4 regions of the Peteryoungia glycinendophytica genome follow, and region 1 is predicted to be linked to each of the others. Evidence: riboswitches for the same ligand, from Rfam matches in the RefSeq annotation. Region 1 holds a riboswitch; each other region holds the start of a gene.

Region 1 (5,100 bases):
CAAGCCTGGACGTGTGACGACCAGTGCCTATCTTGAACAAAGGTTAACGGCGCCAGCCTGAACCCAGGATTAATGGGAAATCTGGCCTCGCGCACCGCGTGTACCGGGCCGTAGGCGGCTTCGGCACGCAAGTGCCCGTCAACGGGCAATACAGGGCAATGTTCCACCGGACACTTGATCGTGACCGGCGGAATGTCGAGATCTAGGTTCAGCCATCAGAAATAGGGTGAGTAGCACTGCCGACGCGGACCGTGATACGGCTGAAAGGTGTTGCTGCGCCAGTTGTAGGACCGATAGCGGTCGGCGCACCAGCTGTAGTGGCGCGGGTGGAATTCAACGGAACGGATGATCCGATGCGGCAGGATGGGCCGATCGACGATGACGCCTGCGCGCATCGATGCTGCGGAAAACCAGTGGCCTCGGTGATAGACGTAGCCCGGTCGATAGGGCCGATTGCCGTGATGCGTCTTGACGGTGATGCGCTGGTAGCGCTCATAGCGTTCGTAGACGACAACATCGACGCCTGCGCTGACCGGTGCGCTTTCGGCGACAATACCTGTCAGTGTCACGCAGACAGCGGCCATGAAGGTCCAGATCCTGCTCATGCGATTCCCCTCCCATTTTATCGAGCCTCCGCCGCACACGCCGGACCCTCATGGTCTGGTTCGATGCGAGCCCCGGCTGAGACTTCCGGGCATGGGAGGCGTCAATGATGGAAGGCTAATGCGTCAGGGGCGATGGAACAAGCCCCCGAACACAGGGCAAACAGCGGGGTGCACGGGCGAATGAGGACGCCCGCTCCAGGATGGTTCAGGCTTCGATTTCGATGTCGCCCTTCGGCCGCGAACAGCAGGCGAGGATGTAGCCTTCGTCGATCTCGTCGTCGAGGATGCCGCCATTGTGGTCCATCTCGACCTCGCCCGAGAGCTTCATGACCTTGCAGGTGCCGCAAAGGCCGGATTCGCAGGCAGCGCCGATCCTCACGCCGGCGGCGCGGGCCGCCTGCAGAACCGTGTGGCCGGGGGCGCAGAGCCCGTCCTTGCCGGACATGGCGAACTTGACCTTGGTCGGCTGCTCGCCATCGGCATGATCTGCGACGACCACGAGCGGCTCCGGCTTGACCGGCTGGAAGGCTTCTTCATGATAGTTCTTCATGTCGAAGCCGGCGCCTTCGAGCGCCTCGCGGACGGTTGCCATGAAGGGCGCCGGGCCACAGCAGAAGACGGTGCGTTCGAGGAAGTCGGGTGCCAGAAGCGCGATCTTGGCCTTGTCGATCCGGCCCTTCAGCCCCGACCAGAGCTGGCCGCGCGACACCTGTTCGACGATGAAGCCGAGCGTCAAATGCGGCATCTCGCGGGCCTTGGCCTCAAGCTCCCAGCGGAAGATGATGTCGTCGGGCGAGCGCGCGCAGTTGAGGAAGGTGATGTCGCTGTCGGGCGCCCGATCGCTCATGTCGCGGGTCATCGACATCATCGGCGTGATGCCCGAGCCGGCCGAAACGAAGAGGTATTTCTTGCCCGGATGGCGGGCATAGGAGAAATCACCGAGCGGGCCGAAGGCCTTCAGCGCCATGCCGGGCTTCAGGTTGTCGAACATCCAGCGGGTGCCGATACTGTCGGCCTGCGCCTTCACCGTGACCGCGACCGTATAGGGGCGTGAGGGGCTGGAGGAGAGCGTGTAGGTGCGCATGACCGGCTCAGGCTCGGCCGGGATCTCCAACGTGACGAACTGGCCGGGCTGGTAACGAAACCAGAGGTTTGGCTTGTTCGGCTTGAAGGTGAATGTCATCACGTCGGGGGCTTCCGGCGTGACGGCAACGCATTCGAGCAAATGCTCCCTGTCGGACCAGGGATGCATCTCGTCCACGTGACGGTATGGGTTGACCGCGATGTTCATCTTTATGCCACCGCCGAGAGGCGGGCCTTGTCGCCCTGCAGACGCTCGATCATGAAGTTGGAATACCATTCGACGAACTGCATGACGCCGCCTTCGTGATCGACCGAATAGGGGCCGGGCTCATAGGCCGGGGAGCGGATGCCGAAGGCATTTTCCTCGACGATCGAGCGGTCCTGATCGTTGGTCATGGTCCAGACATGGGTCAGCTCTTCGAGGTCGTAGTCGACGCCTTCGACCGCATCCTTGTTGACCAGCCAGGTGGTGGTGACCGCGGTTTCCTCGGCCGAGATCGGCAGGACGCGGAAGGAGATCGCGTGGTCGCCGAGGATGTGGTTCCAGGTCGTCGGATAGTGGAAGAGCAGCATGGTGCCGATATGGCTGATCGGCACGTCGGCAGAGAGCGGCTTCTTCACGGCGCGCTTGCCGGACATGGTGTAGCTCTCGGCATCCTGGATCAGCGGCATGCGGGCGGTGCGGAACTGGCCCGACGGATCCATCTTGAAGGTGGAGGGGAGACCTGCGGCTTCGCAGCGCGCCCAGTGGTCGGCAATGAAGGGATCGTCACCGGCGCCCTGGACACCGGTTGCCGTCGGGGCTTCCGGATAGGTGCGGCAGAGTTCCGGGTGATTGCCGGCGCAGTGGTAGCATTCGCGGTTGTTTTCCCAGACAAGCTTCCAGTTGCCCTTTTCGATGATCGTCGTCTTGTGGGCGACCTTGGCTTCCGACAGGCGGTGCGGCGCCATGTAGGGCTCGATCGAGGCGCGGACGGGGGCGAAGTCAGGGGCTTCGTTGGCCAGACAGATGAAGATGTAGCCGGCGACGCTTTCGCAATGGGCCGTCTTCAGGCCGAAGTCCGCCTTGTCGAAATTCTCGCCCATCTGACGGGCAAAGACCAGCGAGCCGTCGAGGTCGTAGGTCCACTGGTGATAGGGACAGACGAGCTTGGCGGATGCGCCCTTGTCCTGCGTGCAGACGCGGTGGCCGCGATGGCGGCAGGTGTTGTGGAAGGCGCGGATGACCTGGTCCTTGCCGCGCACGATGACGACAGGATAATCGCCGACCTGAACGGTGAAATAATTGCCGGCGCGCGGGATCTCGCAGTCATGGCCCATGAACAGCCAGTCGCGATACCAGATCGTCTCCATGTCGAGCTTGAAGTAGTCCTGGTCGATGTAAAAGGGCTGTTCAAGGCTGAAGCCTTCGCGGCGGTTCTTCAACTGGCGCAATGCCGTGGTCTGCAGGTCCATGTCGTCCTCGTTTTCCTGGATCGGCGGATGAGGAGCGCAGCACGGCACCGCCCCTTGGGATGGGCAGAGCACGGCCATCTCCGGCCGCCCGCCGCGACCTTGATTGTTCGTTTCCCGAGGCTGGTTTCCGGGCTCTGGAGTGGTCCATTTGCGGACCGCGCCGGCGCCTTCCCAGGGTTTCTCCCAGTGGCTTTGTGCCGAAGCGCATTCTCCACCACCGTTGCGGGGGCAGCGCCGGATTTTGACCGGCTTCCCGATTTCCCGCCCTCCCTAGCTGGGCAGCACCTCGAGCTTGGGTTCATCTAATCACAAGGCCCGAGGCGGCGCTGCACTGCGGAACGACACGGCAGAAATCGTTTGCGACATATGCAGAGGCTGTCTCGTGAAGAGCAAAATCGGAAATTGTCGTTATATTTCGGCAAACTGCAGCAACGGATAAGTTCTGCTTTCAGCGACGATGGCGCAAATGAGCGAGTGAAGGAAGATTTCAGGATTTGCAGTGCGGCAAGCCTCGCGAAACCTCTGTACCGCAGAATACCATCAAATGATGATTAACCATGCTGCGGTAAGCTCTACACTTGAAGCCGGGCACCGTCAGAGCGTCAAAATGCAGAAACTGAGATATTTCGCGGCATCAAAGACCGAGAAGGCTGGATCCCCAGCCAAGGCGGCTCATACTGAATTCCTGCGGACCGGGCGCATTTCGCGGCATCGCGATGACTGGGTCCCGGAGCAGCGGCGCTATCTCACCTATGAGGAAGTGGCGGAGCGGACCGGCAAGCGGCTGGAAGCGGCTGCCGATACGACGCATACACGGATCAACTCCTTCCACCGGTCGATCCAGTTTCCGAAGATCATCTTTCACCGCACGCTGAGCGACAGCCCGCATCTGGGCTACTGTCACGTGACGGCGGCGCGGACGAATTTTGCCCGATATGCCGATGTGCGCTGGGCCTTCTACATCGCCAATTTCTTCGCAGAAATCGGTGAGAATGAAGCGTTCTTCGAGCGGATCCGGCAGAACTATTCGCGGATGTATTTTGCCGTGGCGCTGAAGCCGGAAGCAGAAGCGAAAGCCATGACCATCGACCGCTCAATCCGCGACAACGGGCTGCTCTTTCGCACCCATGATCCGAAGGAGGCGCTGCGCAACGTGCTGATGCTCGGTGCGCGGGATGCGGAGCTTCGCAAGATCATCGCCAAGCTCTGATTGAGCCCTGCCTGATCAGGCACCAAAGCCGCCAAGCGGCTTCTTCTTGTAGAGCAGCCAGTCCTTGGAAACGTAATCGGAAGCACCATAGACGGTAACGGTGTCGCCGCCGGCTGCCTTGGAGGTCGACAAAGCCTTTTCGGCGAAGTTCGTGAAGTCGAAGGCGTTCGGTGCCTGCTCTGAGAAGCAGATGCCGAAAGACATGGACAGCTGGCCCATGCTGCGGCCACCGTTCGAGCCGACAAAGGCGCTGGCCTTCAGCTTGCCGCGCACGAGGTCGACGACGCGGCTGATCTCGTCCTGATCAGAGGTATAGAGCAGGAGGCCGAACCGACCGCCGTCAAAGCGGCAGGCGAGATCACCACCACCAGAAACGGCTTCAAGAACCTTGCCCACCTGCATCAAAAGCCGCTCGGCGACAGTCGGGCCCATCTGTTCCTGGATGCGGGCGTAATCGTCGATTTCACCAATGGCGACACCGCAGAGAGCCGGCATTTCCGGATTGGCATAGATTTTGGCCACGGCCTTGTTGAAGGCGCGGCGGCTGGCGAGGCGGGTGAGCGGGTCGACGAATTTCGCAGCTTCGGCTTCCTCGGCCTCACGCTGCATGTCCGCGAGCGATGCGGTCTTGTCGACGACAGCGCGCACGACATTGCTGTTCTGGTGGGCGCGCTTTTCAGTCGCGGCCTTTAGCATCTTGATCGACTGGCCGAGCGGCGTGCCTTCCAGGTCCGCCTCGGTCAGGAT
Region 2 (5,100 bases), 1.3 Mb from region 1:
TCGAACAGCCGATGACGCTGGCCTCGGCCCGCGCCGCCTGAGGAACGGTGGTCGCCGCATCGCCCGGCGACCGCTCTCTCCAGTGTCATTTTACTTTGTGGTCGGGTGCCGTATTGTGCAGTTCATGTTACACAACGGTCCATCCCCAAAGGGTGTCCCCCGTCGGAGCCATGAAGCCGCTGAAGAGACTGCTGCTCCCCCTGCTCGCCGTCGCCTGGCTTGCGTCAAGCGCGCCGCACGCTGCCGCCGCGTCGCTGGCCTGCGAGAGGCTGCGCGATCGGCTGGCGACGGTCGATCAGAGCACGTCTTCGGAAGAGGTGAATCGCTACGCTGGCGCGATCGCGCAGCAGAATCTGGAGCTTCGAAAAGCCCGACAGGACCAGCGGCGGCTGCGTTGCCTCACCTCGGCGATCACCACCATCCGCGCCGATGGCGGCAGCGATTGCGGCGATCTGAGCCAGGCGATTAGCCGCATGGAGGCCAACAAGAAAATTCTCACAGACAAACTGCGCGCATTGCGCGAAGGTGTGGGATCGGCCGAAACAGCAGATCTGCAGCAGGCGCTCGCCGAAAACGGCTGCACGGCGGACAGCGCAGGCCCTGCCGAACCCGAGGAACCGGCCCGCATCCCCTATCTCGACACGCTCAAGCAGCCTTACAAGCCGGATCGCACCGGTGAAGCTCTGGCCTCCTTCCGCCCCACGATCGGTGTTCAGCCCTCGGGCGAGGTCCGCACCTTGTGTGTGCGCACCTGTGACGGAGGCTTCTTCCCGATCTCCTCAAGCACCACCGCGCTCAACTTCGCCCGTGACGCGGTTCAATGCCAGCAGATGTGCCCGGGGGTCGAAACCGAGCTCTATTTTCACCCGGCCGCTTCCGGCGAAACCGCAGACATGGTCTCTTCGGCCACGGGTCAGTCCTACCGCGACATGCCGAATGCCTTTGTCTATCGGACCCGAAAGCCCTCGGAAGATCCTCAGTGCCGTTGCGACCTTGCCCGCTACTATCAGAAAATGACACCTCGACCGCCCGTGCCGGACTATCAGTCATCGATCGTAACGGTGAAGCCAGAAAAGGCACCGACGACGCCGGCAGCTCTGCCGGCCGCTGAACGCGAACTCGATGAAGCGGCTCTGCAGGTTCGCCAGGTCGGACCGGTCTTCCTGCCACCTCAGAACGGCGCGATCGACTTGAAAAAGCCTGCCGCATCAGGCCCGCAACCGCTGCAGGAATAGCCGCTGCCTTTAGCCGCCGCCGTCAGAAACTGCGTCTGCCGGCCAGCGTTCTTCAAAAACGAGATCGTCCAGCGACAGCCTTTGACGCCAGCCCTTGATTTCCAGTTCCGGCTTCTCGTAGAGCTGATCGACATATCCGAGACAAAGGTAACCGATGATCTCGACCCGCTTCGGGATGCCAAGGATTTCCTTCACGTCCTGATCGTGAAAGATGCTCACCCACCCGACCCCGACACCCTCGGCGCGGGCGGCAAGCCAGAGGTTCTGGATGGCGCAAACGGTCGAATAGGCGTCCATCCGGGGATTGTGCGTGCGTCCGAGCACGATAGGGCCTGCACGATCGGGATCGCAGGTGATGCAGATATTGAGCGGCGCCTTACGGATACCCTCCAGCTTCAACGAGCGATAGGCCTGCCGGCGCTCTTCCGTGAACATCGCGACCGCCTCTTCATTGGCTCTGGCAAAGGCATGCCAGATTGCCTCGCGCTGCTCGCGGCTGCGGATCAGGAGAAAATTCCACGGCTGCATGAATCCGACCGAAGGGGCGGCATGGGCTGCAGAAAGCAGCCGACGGATCAGGGCATCGGGTAAGGGATCAGGCAGAAACTGGTCGCGCACATCCCGGCGGGTTTCGATGGCGCGGTAGACGGCGGCCCTTTCGCAATCCGAAAAGGCGTCGGCCCGGACGAGGGCCTCGTACGATGAGTCGTGCATCCTGTTGTCTCCAACAATGCGCAACCGCCCGCCGTCCGCGCGGGCTAAGTCTATGGTGTCAGGCCGGTCTTCTGACTTGGCTTCTACCGCATCCGCCGCCTTCCCGGTCTTCTCGACCAGTGGCAGGGCTTCCCCTGGCAAACACGTCCGCCTCACAGCGCTGGGCACGTCCCGGATTCTCACCGGCTTCCCGATTCTCCTGCCATAAGGCAGGCACCTGACCTCGGTCTTTTATCGCATCGCGATGCCCTGCAATAGACACGAAAGCGACAGTCAGGAAATTTCGGAGGAATAGCGCACGAAGGCAAAAGCCGATCCATCGGGTGACCAGTTCGGAACGTTGATCGACCCCTGACCGCCAAAGAATTCGAACAGCGTCTCGACATTTCCACCGTCGGCGTCCATCAGCCGAAGCCGGACCTGCTTGTCGCGCGGATGACCCGCCACGTCGGCGTCGTAGGAAAGGAACAGAACCTTTTTGCCATCCGGCGACGGATGCGGGAACCAGTCGCCATAACCGTCTGCGGTCAGGCGCTGCAGATCGCTGCCATCGGTCCGCATACGCCAAATCTGCATCGTGCCCGTGCGGCTGGAGTTGAAATAGATCCACTGCCCGTCAGGCGAATAGTCGGGACCGTCGTTATGGCCCTCACCATGGGTCAATCGTTTCTCAGGCCCACCCTTGGTCGAGATCGTGTAGATGTCGAAAACGCCGTTCCGGTCGCCGCAATAGGCAAGCTCCTTCCCGTCCGGGGACCAGCCATGCCAGTAGGACGGCATTTTATCGGTCACCTGACGCGGCTCCTCATCTCCATCGCCGAGCAGATAGATGCACGACTTGCCGAAGAGCGTATGGTCGGAAAACGCGATCGACGCGCCATCGGGTGAAATGCCGTGATCATTGTTAAGACGGACGGCAAAGCTAGTATCGATCAGTTCCGGCTCTGGATCGTCATCGTCAAGCGACAAAGCATAGAGAAGCCCATCGCCGTTGATGAGAAGAAACTCGCCGTCACGCGACCAGTTCGGCGCCTCGACGAGATCCTCCGTCTGCCAAACGACCTCGCACTCGCGTGCCGTCATGTCATAGATTTCAACGGAACTGCGCATTGTCGAATTCTCCTGGCCGTCTGGGACCGCTCAGCGATCCCGGAAACGGTTTGTAATCGGATAGCGGCGATCGCGCCCGAAATTCTTCTTGGTGATCTTCACCCCCGGTGCCGACTGACGTCGCTTGTATTCGGCGAGGTACAGCAGATGTTCGACCCGGTGAACGGTTGCGACGTCATGGCCACGCGCGATGATTTCGTCGACACCCAATTCCTTCTCGACAAGGCATTCCAGGATGTCGTCGAGCACCGGATAGGGCGGCAGGGAATCCTGGTCGGTCTGGTTGGGGCGCAGTTCGGCTGATGGCGCCTTGGACAGGATATTGGCCGGAATGACCTCGCCAGACGGGCCGAGAGCGCCCGGCGGCACATGCGCGTTGCGCCATGCCGACAGACCATAGACCTGCATCTTGTATAGGTCCTTGATCGGATTGAAGCCACCATTCATGTCGCCGTAAAGCGTGGCATAACCCACCGACATTTCCGACTTGTTACCCGTCGTCACGACCATCGATCCGAACTTGTTGGAAACGGCCATCAGGATCGTGCCGCGGGTACGGCTCTGCAGATTTTCTTCCGTAATCCCGCTCTCGGTTCCCTCGAACATCTCGGAGAGGCTTGAGAGAAAACCCTCGACCGGATCGGAAATGGGCACAATGTCGTAGTTGCAGCCGAGGGCTTTGGCACAGGCCGCAGCATCGGAGAAGCTTTCTTCGGAGGTATAACGATAGGGCAGCATCAGCGTGCGCACCCGCTCCTCGCCAAGCGCGTCGACGGCAATGGCAGCACAGAGCGCGGAGTCGATCCCCCCCGACAGGCCGAGCACCACACTCTTGAAGCCGTTCTTGTTGACGTAGTCGCGGAAGCCAAGCACGCAGGCCCGGTAGTCGGCCTCCTCGTGCTCGGGAGTGTGAGACATAGGACCGCCGTCACAGCGCCAGCCATTCGCCGTGCGCTTCCAGGTGGTCACCGCAAGCGTCTCTTCGAACTGGCTCATCTGGAAGGCGAGCGACTTGTCCCCGTTGAAGGCGAAGCTCGCGCCGTCGAACACCAGTTCATCCTGCCCGCCCAGTTGATTGGCGAAGATCAGCGGCAGCCCCGTCTCGATCACCTGGCGGAGCGCCACCTGATGGCGGACATCGACCTTGCCGCGATAATAAGGCGAGCCATTGGGCACGAGGAGCAGTTCGGCCCCCGTTTCGGCCAGCGTCTCGCAAACGCCAAGATCGTTCCAGATCTCCTCGCAGATCGGCACGCCGATCCGAACGCCCCGGAAGTTGACCGGACCCGGCATCTCGCCTTCCACGAAAACCCGTTTCTCGTCAAATTCGCCGTAGTTCGGCAGGTCGATCTTGTCGCGGAAGGCCAGGATCTTGCCGCCATCGACGATCGCAACGGAATTGTGCCGTCCCTTTTCACCCTGGCGCGGAAAGCCCACGATGACACCAGGACCGCCGTCGGCGGTATCTGCGGCGAGTGCTTCGACAGCCTGCAAGCAAGCCTTGAGGAACGCAGGTTTCAGCACGAGGTCTTCAGGTGGATAGCCGGAAATGAACAGTTCGGTCAGCAGCAGCAGTTCAGCACCTTGCGCGGCCGCTTCCGCCCGGGCCGCCCGGGCCTTCCCCAGATTGCCGACGACATCGCCGACCGTGGGATTGAATTGCGCAACGGCAATGCGCAGGACGTCAGTCATTTTCAGTTCTTCGCTCATGGTCTCGATTTAACGTTATGCCAGGCGAACATCAACGGCGCTGCGCCGTCGTTGTTCGCACTGTCTGAAAAAACGACGGATTTCCTAGGGGAACACAGAGGCTTATCGCTTGGTTCATGTAGCATTCATGACCGTTATGTGACAGCTATGCGACAGTTTTAATACTCCTACCAGATCCGCCGGAGAAAGACGTGGCCGACAACAGTTCGAAATCGGTAATCGCCAGTATGTTCCCGGCCATCGGCAGATCCGGCGATGCATCGTTCGAGAATGCCAAGGTGCTGCAGGTCGTTCTGCAGGTTCTGACAACGGGCTTGATTGCCTTGCTTAC
Region 3 (5,100 bases), 830 kb from region 1:
TTCGTTCCCAACCGGACACCTCCCGACCTGTTCCCAGGAACATTCGCCCTCCGCCTCTGTTTGTCGAATGCACTGTGAACCTCAAGCGATCTGGAAAGGCATGGGATGACGAAGCCACAAATTGTCATCATCGGGGCGGGCTTCGGCGGTTTGGCCTGCGCAAAAGCGCTCGGAAACAGCGATATCGGCGTGACTGTCGTTGACCGTCGAAACCACAATCTGTTCCAACCGCTCCTCTACCAAGTCGCAACAGCCGCCCTGTCACCCGCGGACGTTTCGGAGCCGATCCGCCGTACCCTGGCCCGCTACGGCAACATCCGGGTTCTGATGGGTGAGGTGAACGGGATCGACAGCGAGGGGAGGGAGATCCTGCTGTCGGATGGTGCCCGCCTTCCCTATGACAGCCTGATCATCGCCACCGGGTCGGAATACAATTATTTCGGCCATGACGAGTGGCATCACCATGCCCCCGGTCTGAAGTCGGTGCACGAGGCCCGCCAGATCCGCCACCGCCTTCTGCTTGCCTTCGAACAGGCTGAGCGCAGCACGGACGACGCCGAAAAGCGCAGGCTTCTAACCAGCGTGATCGTCGGCGGTGGACCGACCGGGGTAGAGATGGCCGGCGCCATTTCCGAACTCGGCTCCTTCATGATCGCCAAGGATTTCGACAGCCTTTCGCGCGATCAGTTTCGCGTGCTTCTCGTCGAGGCCGGGCCGAGGATCCTCGCCACCTTCCCGCAGGACCTCTCCGACTACGCCGCCAATTATCTCACTCGCATCGGTGTGGAGATCCACCTGAACACCGCCGTCCAGGACATCGAACCGGACCGTATTCGAATGGCCGGCGAATGGCTGCCGGCCGGCTGCATCGTCTGGGGCGCGGGCGTCAAGGCGTCGCCGGCGGCGCGTTGGTTGGGCGTTGAGCCCGGTCCCGCCGGGCGCCTCCCGGTCGATCCCCGTCTTGCCGTGATCGGGCGGCCCAATATCTACGCCCTGGGTGACACTGCCCTTGCACTCGATGCAGACGGCAAACCCTTGCCGGCTTTGGCTCAAGTCGCAAAGCAGCAGGGGCTCTATCTGGGAAATGCGCTGAAGGCAGAACTGCTAACCGGCGCAAAATCCCCGCCCTTTGTCTTCCAGAATCGCGGCAACACCGCCGTCATCGGTCGCAACGCGGCCGTCTTCGACTTCGGCCGATGGCATCTGAAGGGCAGGCTAGCATGGTTCCTGTGGGCCATTGTCCATGTCTGGCTACTGGTCAATTTTGAAAAGCGTCTTCTCGTCAGCATCCAGTGGCTGTGGCGCTATGCCACCCGGCAAAGAGGTGCCCGGCTGATCGATGAGGATGCGGTCGGGCACATCATGCCGCCACCTGCTGCAGATCCTCAGCGCCCTCATTGACCCGCCGTATCCGACAGAAAACGGCTTGACGAACGTAATGTTATTACATATCAGAAGGGCCGACGCAGGATGTGCTTGACCAGTCTATGGCGGAGGTTCTATTCATGGGGAGACGGTTCCCCCACCGGATGACTCCGAGGGGATTAATAGGGAACACGGTGCGGAAGACCCAGAAGGGACCAAGACCGTGGCTGCCCCCGCAACTGTAAGCGGATTGCCGTCCATTCTCGCGGCGCGAAAGCGCCGGGCCACTGCGAGCGATCGTGGGAAGGCAGATGGACGACAGATATTCGCAAGCCAGGAGACCTGCCGTCAAATGAGTGAGACACGTAGCGGACGGGGTGTTCCGATGGATACGAACTGGCTTGCAGACCGCGCCTCAGGCGTAGGTTCATGGGCGCCATTTTGCCTCCGGAGAAGTCCTGCGGAGGAAAGACTTGCCGGACATCATCATCGATAGTTTCAGCGCGGCTGCTGAAATTTACGACGCCACGGCTGCCTTCCACTTGGGGAGGGTTGGACGTGAGTTGTGATACCAGGGGCATATCCGTCAGGGCAGTCGACCTGGGTTGGGGACCAAAGCCCTCGCAGTTTCTTGTGCGCGACGTCTCCTTTTCGATCGGGGGCGGGGATCGCCTCGCGATTGTCGGCCCGAACGGCGCTGGCAAGACGACCCTGCTGCGCTGCCTCTATCGCGGTGTCGCGCCGCTTGAGGGCAGGGTGGAAATCGACGGTCATGATATCACAGATCTGACCCCGCGTCAGGTTGCCCGCCGCGTAGCCGTCGTTCTGCAGGAAATGCCGGCGGATTTTCCGTTCACTGTCCGGGACGTTGTCTTGATGGGCCGCGTGCCATGGCGCGAGGGGCTAACCGGCTGGACGGACCAGGACCGTGACGAAGCCCGTCATGCGCTCGAACATCTTGATCTGCTGTCTCTTGCAAACCGGCAATTCTCGACTTTGTCCGGCGGCGAAAAACAGCGCGTCCTCGTGGCACGCGCTTTGGCGCAGAATCCGGAGATCCTCATCCTGGACGAGCCGACCAATCACCTCGACATCCGCCACCAATTGGAGATCCTGGCTCTGCTCGCCACGCTGCGGCTGACCATCGTCACCACGTTGCACGACATCAATCTGGCCGCCGATTTCGCCACCCATGTTGCACTGATGCAGTCTGGCCGAATGATCGCCTTCGGCCATCCGGACGAGGTCCTGACTGATCACGCCATCTCCGGCACCTTCGGCGTCCTCGCCGAGCGTCAGCGGATGGCGGGTGCCGGTCTCTCTCGCTTTTCATTCTCCCTTGGCAGTTCCTGATTTGAAAGAGCCACCCATGTTCACGCCCCGTTTGCTCTCCGCCGCCACTCTTTTCGTTGCTGTTCTGGCCGCTTCGACAGCCGCAGCCTTTCCCGTCACGGTGAAAAGCTGCAACCGTGATGTCACCTTCGATGAGGCACCGAAGCGCGCGATCTCCAATGACGTGAACCTGACCGAGATGATGCTGGCCCTTAAGCTGCAGGACCACATGGTTGGCTACACTGGCATTTCCGGCTGGAAGACGCTCGATGCGAGCCTGCGCGAAGGCGTGAAGGAACTGCCCGAGCTCTCGCCGAAATATCCCAGCAAGGAGGTCCTGCTGGAGGCAGATGCCGACTTCTATTTCGCCGGCTGGAACTACGGCATGAAGGTCGGCGGCGAAGTCACGCCCGAGACGCTGAGCCCCTTCGGCATCAAGGTCTATGAACTGACGGAATCCTGCAGCCACATCATGGCCAAGGCCAAGCCCAGCATGGATGACATGTTCGTCGATCTCCTCAATCTCGGCCGCATCTTCGACGTCGAGGACCGGGCGGAAGCGCTCGTCGCCGGCTACAAGAGTGGGCTTGCCGAAATTCAGGAGCGGATCGGCACCGTCAAGGAACCCGTCCGCGTCTTCGTCTATGATTCCGGCACGGAAAAGCCCTTCACCGCAGGCCGCTTCGGCATCCCGACGGCCATGATTGAAGCCGCCGGCGGCATAAACATCATGGATGACGTCGAGAAAAGCTGGACCGAGGTCTCTTGGGAGCCGGTCATCGACCGGAATCCTGAGGTCATTGTCATCGTTGACTACGGTGATGTCACGGCCGAACAGAAGATCGCCTTCATGAAGGAAAATCCGGCCTTCAAGAACATCGACGCCGTCAAGAATGATCGTTTCGTGGTGCTCGCCTATGTCGAAGCGACGCCAGGACCTCGCAACGTCGCGGCGATCGAACGCCTCGCCGACGCCTTCCATCCGCGCAACATGTAAGGCCCGAAGGCGGCCCCCGGTTAAAGCCGGGCTGCTTGCTGTTGGGAATTCAGGGATATGAAATAGCATGCGCGGCAGTAGGATCTTGCTCTGGACGGTGGGCGCGCTCGGCCTGCTGTTCCTCTGCGTCACACTTGGCGTCTCGCTGGGCTCGGCGCGCATCCCGGTGGTTACGGTGTGGTCGATCCTCGGTCACCACGCGGCACCAGATCTTTTCCAGCAGACCTGGTCGGCCGGCCGCGACAGCATCGTCTGGGAGGTGCGCTTGCCACGCGTCCTGTTGGCCGCTCTGGTCGGCGCTGGTTTGGCTGTCGTTGGCGCCGCCCTCCAGTCGATTACCCGCAATCCACTCGCCGACCCGCACCTGCTCGGCGTATCCTCTGGCGGCGCCCTTGGTGCGATCATCGCACTTCTGCACACCGGCCTGATCTTCGGCGTGATCACCGTGCCCCTGTTCGCCTTCGCAGGCGGGCTCTGCGCCACAATGGCCGTGGTCGCCGTCACCCGCATGACCGGAGCCGCGCCGGACCGGCTGGTGCTGTCGGGCGTGGCAGTCGCTTTCATCGCCACCTCGCTCGGCAATCTCGCGATTTTCCTCGGCGATCCTCGCGCCGCGCATACGGTGATCTTCTGGATGCTCGGCGGCCTCGGCCTCGCCGAATGGAGCCATCTCGTCTATCCGGCCGTCACGCTTGCCGCCTCCCTCGTCTTCCTTGTCCTGCGTGCCCGCGAAATCAATGCGCTCGCCATGGGCGATGAAACGGCAGCCACCTTGGGGGTGCCCGTTGCCCGCTTTCGCGCGGAACTCTTTGTGGTGACGGCCCTGCTGACGGGCGTGATGGTCGCTTTTTCCGGCGCCATCGGTTTCGTCGGACTATTGGTTCCGCATTTCGTGCGCCTGACCGGCGGCAGCGACAACGTTCGCGTCATCCCGCTGTCAGCCTTGGCCGGCGCGGTGGTTCTGATCCTCGCCGACGTCGTCTCCCGCACGATCATGGCCCCGGAGGACGTGCCGATCGGCGTGATCACCGGTCTCGTCGGGGGACTGTCCTTCATTCTTCTTCTGAGGCGTCGATAAGCATTGTTCAAATTTCTGTTGCCCTTGGTTCGTTTTGACTTAGGTTGAAGAAAAACGAAAGAGTAGGGGATGGAGATGCTGCTTTCGGCCCGACAGACGGAAATCATGGCGCTTGCCAAGGAATATGGCCGCGTTCTCGTGGATGAACTGGCAGCCCGGTTCGCCGTGACACCCCAGACGATTCGCAAGGATCTCAACGATCTCTGCGATATCAGGGCGCTGAACCGCATTCATGGCGGCGCCGTATTCCCGACCGGAAATGAAAACGTCAAATACGAAGCGCGCCGCTCTATGGCAGCAACCGAGAAGCAGGCGATCGGCCGGGCCG
Region 4 (5,100 bases), 890 kb from region 1:
TTCATGCAGGCCGATCACCACAAGCCGGGTCTCGCGCTTCTCGGCGCTCGTCCAGGGACGGTCGAAATAGGTGTCGATGCGGGTGCCGACGGCCTGGATGACAAGGCGCATCGGCTTGCCGGGCACGTCGATGAAGCCCTTGAGGCGCAGGATGTCGTGCTTTTCGATGACCGGCTTCAGTCGGTCGATGAACTCCGCCGGGTCCTTGATCGCGCCGAGCTTCAAAACGAAGCTCTCGAACTCGTCGTGGTCGTGATGGTGGTCGTGGTCTTCGCCGGAGGCATGCAGCGCCTCATGCTCCAGCTCGTGGTGCGACTTGCGGTTCTCGATGTCGTCCTCGGTGCTGGCACCAATGCCGAGCAGGACGAGCGACGGCACTTCGCCGTTTTTCGCCTCGATCATCGAGGGCTTGCGACTGGTGCGGCCGGTCACTTCGGCGCGCACGGCGGCGATGCCTTTTGCATCGAGCAGGTCGGTCTTGTTCAAGACGATCAGGTCGGCGCAGGTCAGCTGATCTTCGAACAGCTCTTCGATCGGGCTCTCATGGTCGAGATTGTCGTCTTCGGCGCGCTGGGCAGCGACCGCGTCATGGTCGTCGGCAAAACGGCCAGCAGCGACGGCAGCACTATCGACCACGGTGACGACGCCATCAACAGTGACGCGGGTGCGGATATCAGGCCAATTGAAGGCCGCGACCAGCGGCTGCGGCAATGCCAGTCCCGAGGTTTCGATGACGATATGGTCAGGCTTCACGTCGCGGTCGAGCAACTTCTGCATGGTCGGCACGAAATCGTCGGCGACCGTGCAGCAGATGCAGCCATTGGTCAGCTCGATGATGTCGTCCTCGGTGCAGTTCTCCGCGCCGCATCCCTTAAGCACGTCGCCATCAACGCCGAGATCACCGAATTCGTTGATGATCAGCGCGATCTTCTTGCCGCCGGCATTGGTCAGCATGTTGCGGATGATGGTGGTCTTGCCCGCCCCGAGAAAGCCGGTGATGACGGTGGCGGGGATTTTTTGCTGCAACATGGTTCAACCCTTCATTTTCAGCGGCAATCCGGCCGCAACGAAATAGACTTCAGCCGCTTGAGCGGCGATGGCTTGGTGGAGACGGCCGGCATGGTCGCGAAAGGCGCGGGCGATCTTGTTTTCGGGCACGATGCCGAGGCCGACTTCATTGGAGACGAAGATGACGGTGGCCTGGAAGTCTGCTAGCGCGGCCGCCAAGGCTGCACCGTCTGCATCGACGTGACGGCCCTCCTCCATCATCAGATTGGTGAGCCAGAGCGTCAGGCAATCGACAAGGATGACGCGATCGGGCTGGTCGAGCATCTTCAAGGCGCCCACGAGATCGAGCGGCTCCTCATGGGTCGTCCAGCCGTCATCGGCGCGGTCAGTCCTGTGGGTGGCGATTCGGGCGCGCATCTCGTCGTCCCAGGCATGGCCAGTCGCCAGGTAAAACCTGTCGAGACTGGTGTCGCGCGCCAATCCTTCGGCGAAGCGGGACTTGCCCGAGCGTGCGCCGCCGAGAACGAGAATGGATCGGGGACGAGATGCGGTCATTGCGCACCATCGCCCGTGCCCAGGCGCACAGGTGGTCTGTCACACGAGGACGCCGCATGATCCAGGTATGCAGAAGACCTTTGCACCAACGGCACAAGCCTTCTGCGAGACCGCAGGGGTCCGCATTCGTCAAACGTCGCCAAGACAACCTCCGTGTTGGCAACGGGGATTGCTCCCCAGGTGGGCACGATGCCCGTCACGGACGGCAGGTCTCCTGGCTCGCAGGTCGTGGCACAGTGTGCCAGCGGGCCTTCCTCGCCTTCCCGGAGTTGTTTCGCAACACGAAGAGGAGGACGATTCGTAGAAAAAGAGGCGTCCAACCCCGGCTGTTCGTGTCGCCACTCCAGTGGCTTTTCCCACCCGCTTCGACATCAGGCCGACCGCACCACGCGATCCGTCGCCATCGATCTCCACAGGCAGGATGGAAGACCCTCGCTGCAATACAGTCGCGGGGTCGGCTGCGTTCGGCTTGCCCGGCATGGGTCCAGGCCTTCGCATTCCCTTTTGCTCTCCGGGCGGCCTGTCTGCCGTCCGAAAACCATCCACGAGAAGGATTAGGCCCGAGGCTGGAGCAAGTCAATCACGCTGACGGCACCGGTCGGTCGAACAGCGCCGACCGACCGCATGGCCCCGCCACTTACAGCTTTGGCGTAAGACAATCCGTAGCAACGGTCGGATCGCAGCCGCCACCAAGGCGAACGGTGCCGCTGGCCCCCTGCTCGACGGTCGTACCGGGTTTCGGCGCCGACACAGGAAGGGTGGGCTGATCCGGATAAGCGGGCTTTTCCACTGTGGTGACCGGCAGCACCGGTGGCGCGGCCATCTCAACGGGTGTCGGCTTTGGGGCTGCGGGTGGGGTCGGCACGGCTGGGGCGGCGGCGAGTGCCGGTTTGACGGGAGCGGATCCTCCACTCATCAGGGGCGTGGCGAGAGGGGTCGGCGCGGAAACAATCTCCGGATCCGTTTTCAGCCGTGTGGACAGCGTCTTCGGTGCGGGCACACTGCGGACCAGGGGATGGGCGAGTGAGAAGTCGAACCGGATGCGGGCGGCGATTTCCTCGGCCAGTGCGCCACGGGCAAAGCGGGGATCGTCGGTCGGGGCGTTGACGACATATTTGCCCTCGGCAACGGGCTCACCCGTATCGACGGAGGTGGCTGTCACAGTGAAATGGGCGCGCTCCATCCGGCGCCTCGCGCCATCGCCGTGGTCGAGACGGTCGATCTTGACCATCAGCACGACCCGTTCCGCCCCTTGGGGTGGTCTCGTCGCGGCGATGGCGGCAGAAACTCGCGCATCCACACCGGCGATCAAGTCGAGCGGCAGACGCGCATCGGCGATGACCGTGACGTTGCGAACGTAATAGACCAGAGGTCTTGGAAACATGCGGGCCTGGATGCTCGCACAGGACGCCAGGCACAGGACGAGCCCAAACGCGATTGCGGTGCGCAGACTACGAGCTGACATGACGACTCCGGCGGTGATTCTGTCCGCCAGAGCATCAGTCATTCATGGTTAGTGCCGAGTTAACTTGCCGAGTCGAGGGCGGCGAACAGAGCGGCGGCTGCGGCGAATTCGGCGTAACGGGCCTCGCGGCGCGCTTCGGCCTCTTCGTCGCTGCCCCAGTGTTCGCTGGTCCAGTCTTCGTCGACATGGGCGAGCGACCACACCGTGTCGAGATCGAAGGCGCCCTCGGCGAAGGCGAGCGCGAGTACGGCCGAACCGGTCAGCGTGGTGACGACGTTAAGACAGGAGATCCGAAATGCGTCACGATAGGCTTCGAGTGCCTTTGCATATGCTGCAATTGCGGCCACTGGCTGTTCCTGATGCATCACGCCTTCGACGAGGATGAAGCGCGCCTGATGCGCCGTCGCCACCCAAGTCAGCACCGGATCCCAGTTTCTCGCCTGACGCTCGATCAGTTCCTTTGGCGCATCGGCCCGGTAGCATAGAAGGTCGGTGCCCGCAAAACGCACGATCTCGTCAAACACCTCGTCGAGGCTGTTGGCCACAGCGTCGATTGCCGTGTTGGCAAGCTTGGTGATCGGCATGGTTGCCGGATTGATGTGTTCGCCCTGCGCTGCCCATTCGGCCACCACCAATTCTGCGGCCTCGCGCGTCGGCAGGGTCAAGGTGTTCTTGGCCGGCGTCTTCACGGCCTTTCCGTCGAGCAGGATTGAGAAACCCTCCTGCGCTTCCGCAATCGCGGCCTCCTGATAGAAGCGCTTCGGCAGCGGGCGCTTCATCTGGATCTGGGCGCGGCGCACCGGGTCCTCGTGGCTGTGCTCGGGGATGAAAGTGCCGAAGATGTCCTTGTCGAGCTCGTCGCGCATGAGGTGCTCCTAGTGAATGTAGGCGAGAAGGTCGGCTGGCCGCTCAACCACGGCATCGGCCCCTGCCTTCCAGAGATCGTCGATGGCCGCATAACCCCAGGCGACACCGATGGCGGTGGCACCTGCCGCTTTCGCCATCTGCATGTCATAGACGGCGTCGCCAATGACGATGGTTTCCTGCGGCACGATGCCAGCTTCGTCGCAGCATTCGCTGACCATCGCCGGATGCGGTTTGGAAGGGCAGTCGTCCGCCGTGCGGCAGAAGAGGAAATGGGGTTTTAGTCCATGGCCTTCAAGGATCATCTCCAGACCCCGGCGTGATTTGCCGGTGACGGCGCCCAGCCAGACATCTTCGCGGGCGATCAGGGCGTCGAGGACCCCTCGGATGCCGTCAAACATGGTTTCGCCGAAACCGGAGGTGCGACGCACCTCTGCGAAGATCGCCTTGTAGTGTGCGGCCATGGCAACCGCCTCGTCATCGGCATGAGGCTTGCCGTCCATGCGGGCAATCGCGATGTCGAGGGTCAGGCCGATAATCGACTTGGTCGTGGCAAAGGCCGGTTCGGGCTTCTTGAAGTCGCGGAAAGTATGGCGCATGACCTCGTGGATCAGCCCCGCGCTGTCGACCAGCGTGCCGTCGCAATCGAACAGTACAAGCTTCATTCGGTGTCCCTGTCACCATCGCGCTGGTCGAAGCCCAGTAGGTTCCAGCTCTGCACCATGTGCGGCGACAGAGGAGCGGTCACCTTCAGCCGGCCGCCACTGGGATGCGGCAGGTCTATATAGCGCGCATGCAGGTGCAGGCGCTTCTGGATGCCGCCGGGAAAATCCCAGTTGTGGTCGTCGATGAAGTATTTGGGGTCGCCGATGATCGGATGACCGATATGGAGCGCGTGCACGCGCAGCTGGTGGGTACGGCCCGTATAGGGCTCCATCTCCAGCCAGGCGAGGTTCTGGGCCGCCGTATCGATCACACGGTAGTAGGTCACGGCGTGATCAGCGCCCTCTTCGCCATGCTTGCAGACACGCATGCGGTCGCCTTCGTCGGTCTGGTCCTTGGTGAGCCAGGTCGATATCTTGTCCTCGTGCTTGCGCGGAACGCCCTTTACCAGGGACCAGTAGATCTTCTTGGTATCGCGCTCTCGGAAGGCGGCCGTCAGCTTCTGGGCGGCGCCGCGCGTGCGGGCGACGACGAGCACGCCGGAG

Evidence for each region. A riboswitch is a leader RNA that binds a small molecule or an ion and turns the genes downstream of it on or off. The one in region 1 is predicted to bind cobalamin.
Region 2: linked by a shared signal. The riboswitch ahead of bluB (5,6-dimethylbenzimidazole synthase) and the one ahead of FJQ55_RS04535 (aromatic ring-hydroxylating oxygenase subunit alpha) in region 1 are both predicted to bind cobalamin.
Region 3: linked by a shared signal. The riboswitch ahead of FJQ55_RS00505 (ABC transporter ATP-binding protein) and the one ahead of FJQ55_RS04535 (aromatic ring-hydroxylating oxygenase subunit alpha) in region 1 are both predicted to bind cobalamin.
Region 4: linked by a shared signal. The riboswitch ahead of cobU (bifunctional adenosylcobinamide kinase/adenosylcobinamide-phosphate guanylyltransferase) and the one ahead of FJQ55_RS04535 (aromatic ring-hydroxylating oxygenase subunit alpha) in region 1 are both predicted to bind cobalamin.

Annotation. Positions count from the first base shown of each region.
Region 1 is NZ_VFYP01000001.1:942,634-947,733, reverse strand. Features, by position in the region: gene FJQ55_RS04545 (BA14K family protein) at 216-605, opposite strand; gene FJQ55_RS04540 (FAD-binding oxidoreductase) at 811-1,896, opposite strand; gene FJQ55_RS04535 (aromatic ring-hydroxylating oxygenase subunit alpha) at 1,899-3,143, opposite strand; cobalamin riboswitch at 3,245-3,447, opposite strand; gene FJQ55_RS04530 (DUF6656 family protein) at 3,751-4,353, shown strand; gene FJQ55_RS04525 (GGDEF domain-containing protein) at 4,369-5,100, opposite strand, start outside.
Region 2 is NZ_VFYP01000001.1:2,270,106-2,275,205, forward strand. Features, by position in the region: gene FJQ55_RS11105 (acyl-homoserine-lactone synthase) at 1-41, shown strand, start outside; gene FJQ55_RS11110 (DUF2865 domain-containing protein) at 171-1,235, shown strand; gene bluB (5,6-dimethylbenzimidazole synthase) at 1,245-1,949, opposite strand; cobalamin riboswitch at 1,994-2,185, opposite strand; gene FJQ55_RS11120 (TolB family protein) at 2,223-3,059, opposite strand; gene FJQ55_RS11125 (NAD+ synthase) at 3,090-4,769, opposite strand; gene FJQ55_RS11130 (LTA synthase family protein) at 4,997-5,100, shown strand, end outside.
Region 3 is NZ_VFYP01000001.1:108,057-113,156, forward strand. Features, by position in the region: gene FJQ55_RS00500 (NAD(P)/FAD-dependent oxidoreductase) at 106-1,401, shown strand; cobalamin riboswitch at 1,498-1,729, shown strand; gene FJQ55_RS00505 (ABC transporter ATP-binding protein) at 1,924-2,718, shown strand; gene FJQ55_RS00510 (ABC transporter substrate-binding protein) at 2,735-3,694, shown strand; gene FJQ55_RS00515 (FecCD family ABC transporter permease) at 3,762-4,772, shown strand; gene FJQ55_RS00520 (DeoR/GlpR family DNA-binding transcription regulator) at 4,848-5,100, shown strand, end outside.
Region 4 is NZ_VFYP01000001.1:1,831,312-1,836,411, reverse strand. Features, by position in the region: gene cobW (cobalamin biosynthesis protein CobW) at 1-1,029, opposite strand, end outside; gene cobU (bifunctional adenosylcobinamide kinase/adenosylcobinamide-phosphate guanylyltransferase) at 1,033-1,563, opposite strand; cobalamin riboswitch at 1,751-2,121, opposite strand; gene FJQ55_RS09000 (hypothetical protein) at 2,201-3,028, opposite strand; gene FJQ55_RS08995 (ATP12 family chaperone protein) at 3,088-3,894, opposite strand; gene FJQ55_RS08990 (HAD-IA family hydrolase) at 3,904-4,557, opposite strand; gene FJQ55_RS08985 (RluA family pseudouridine synthase) at 4,554-5,100, opposite strand, start outside.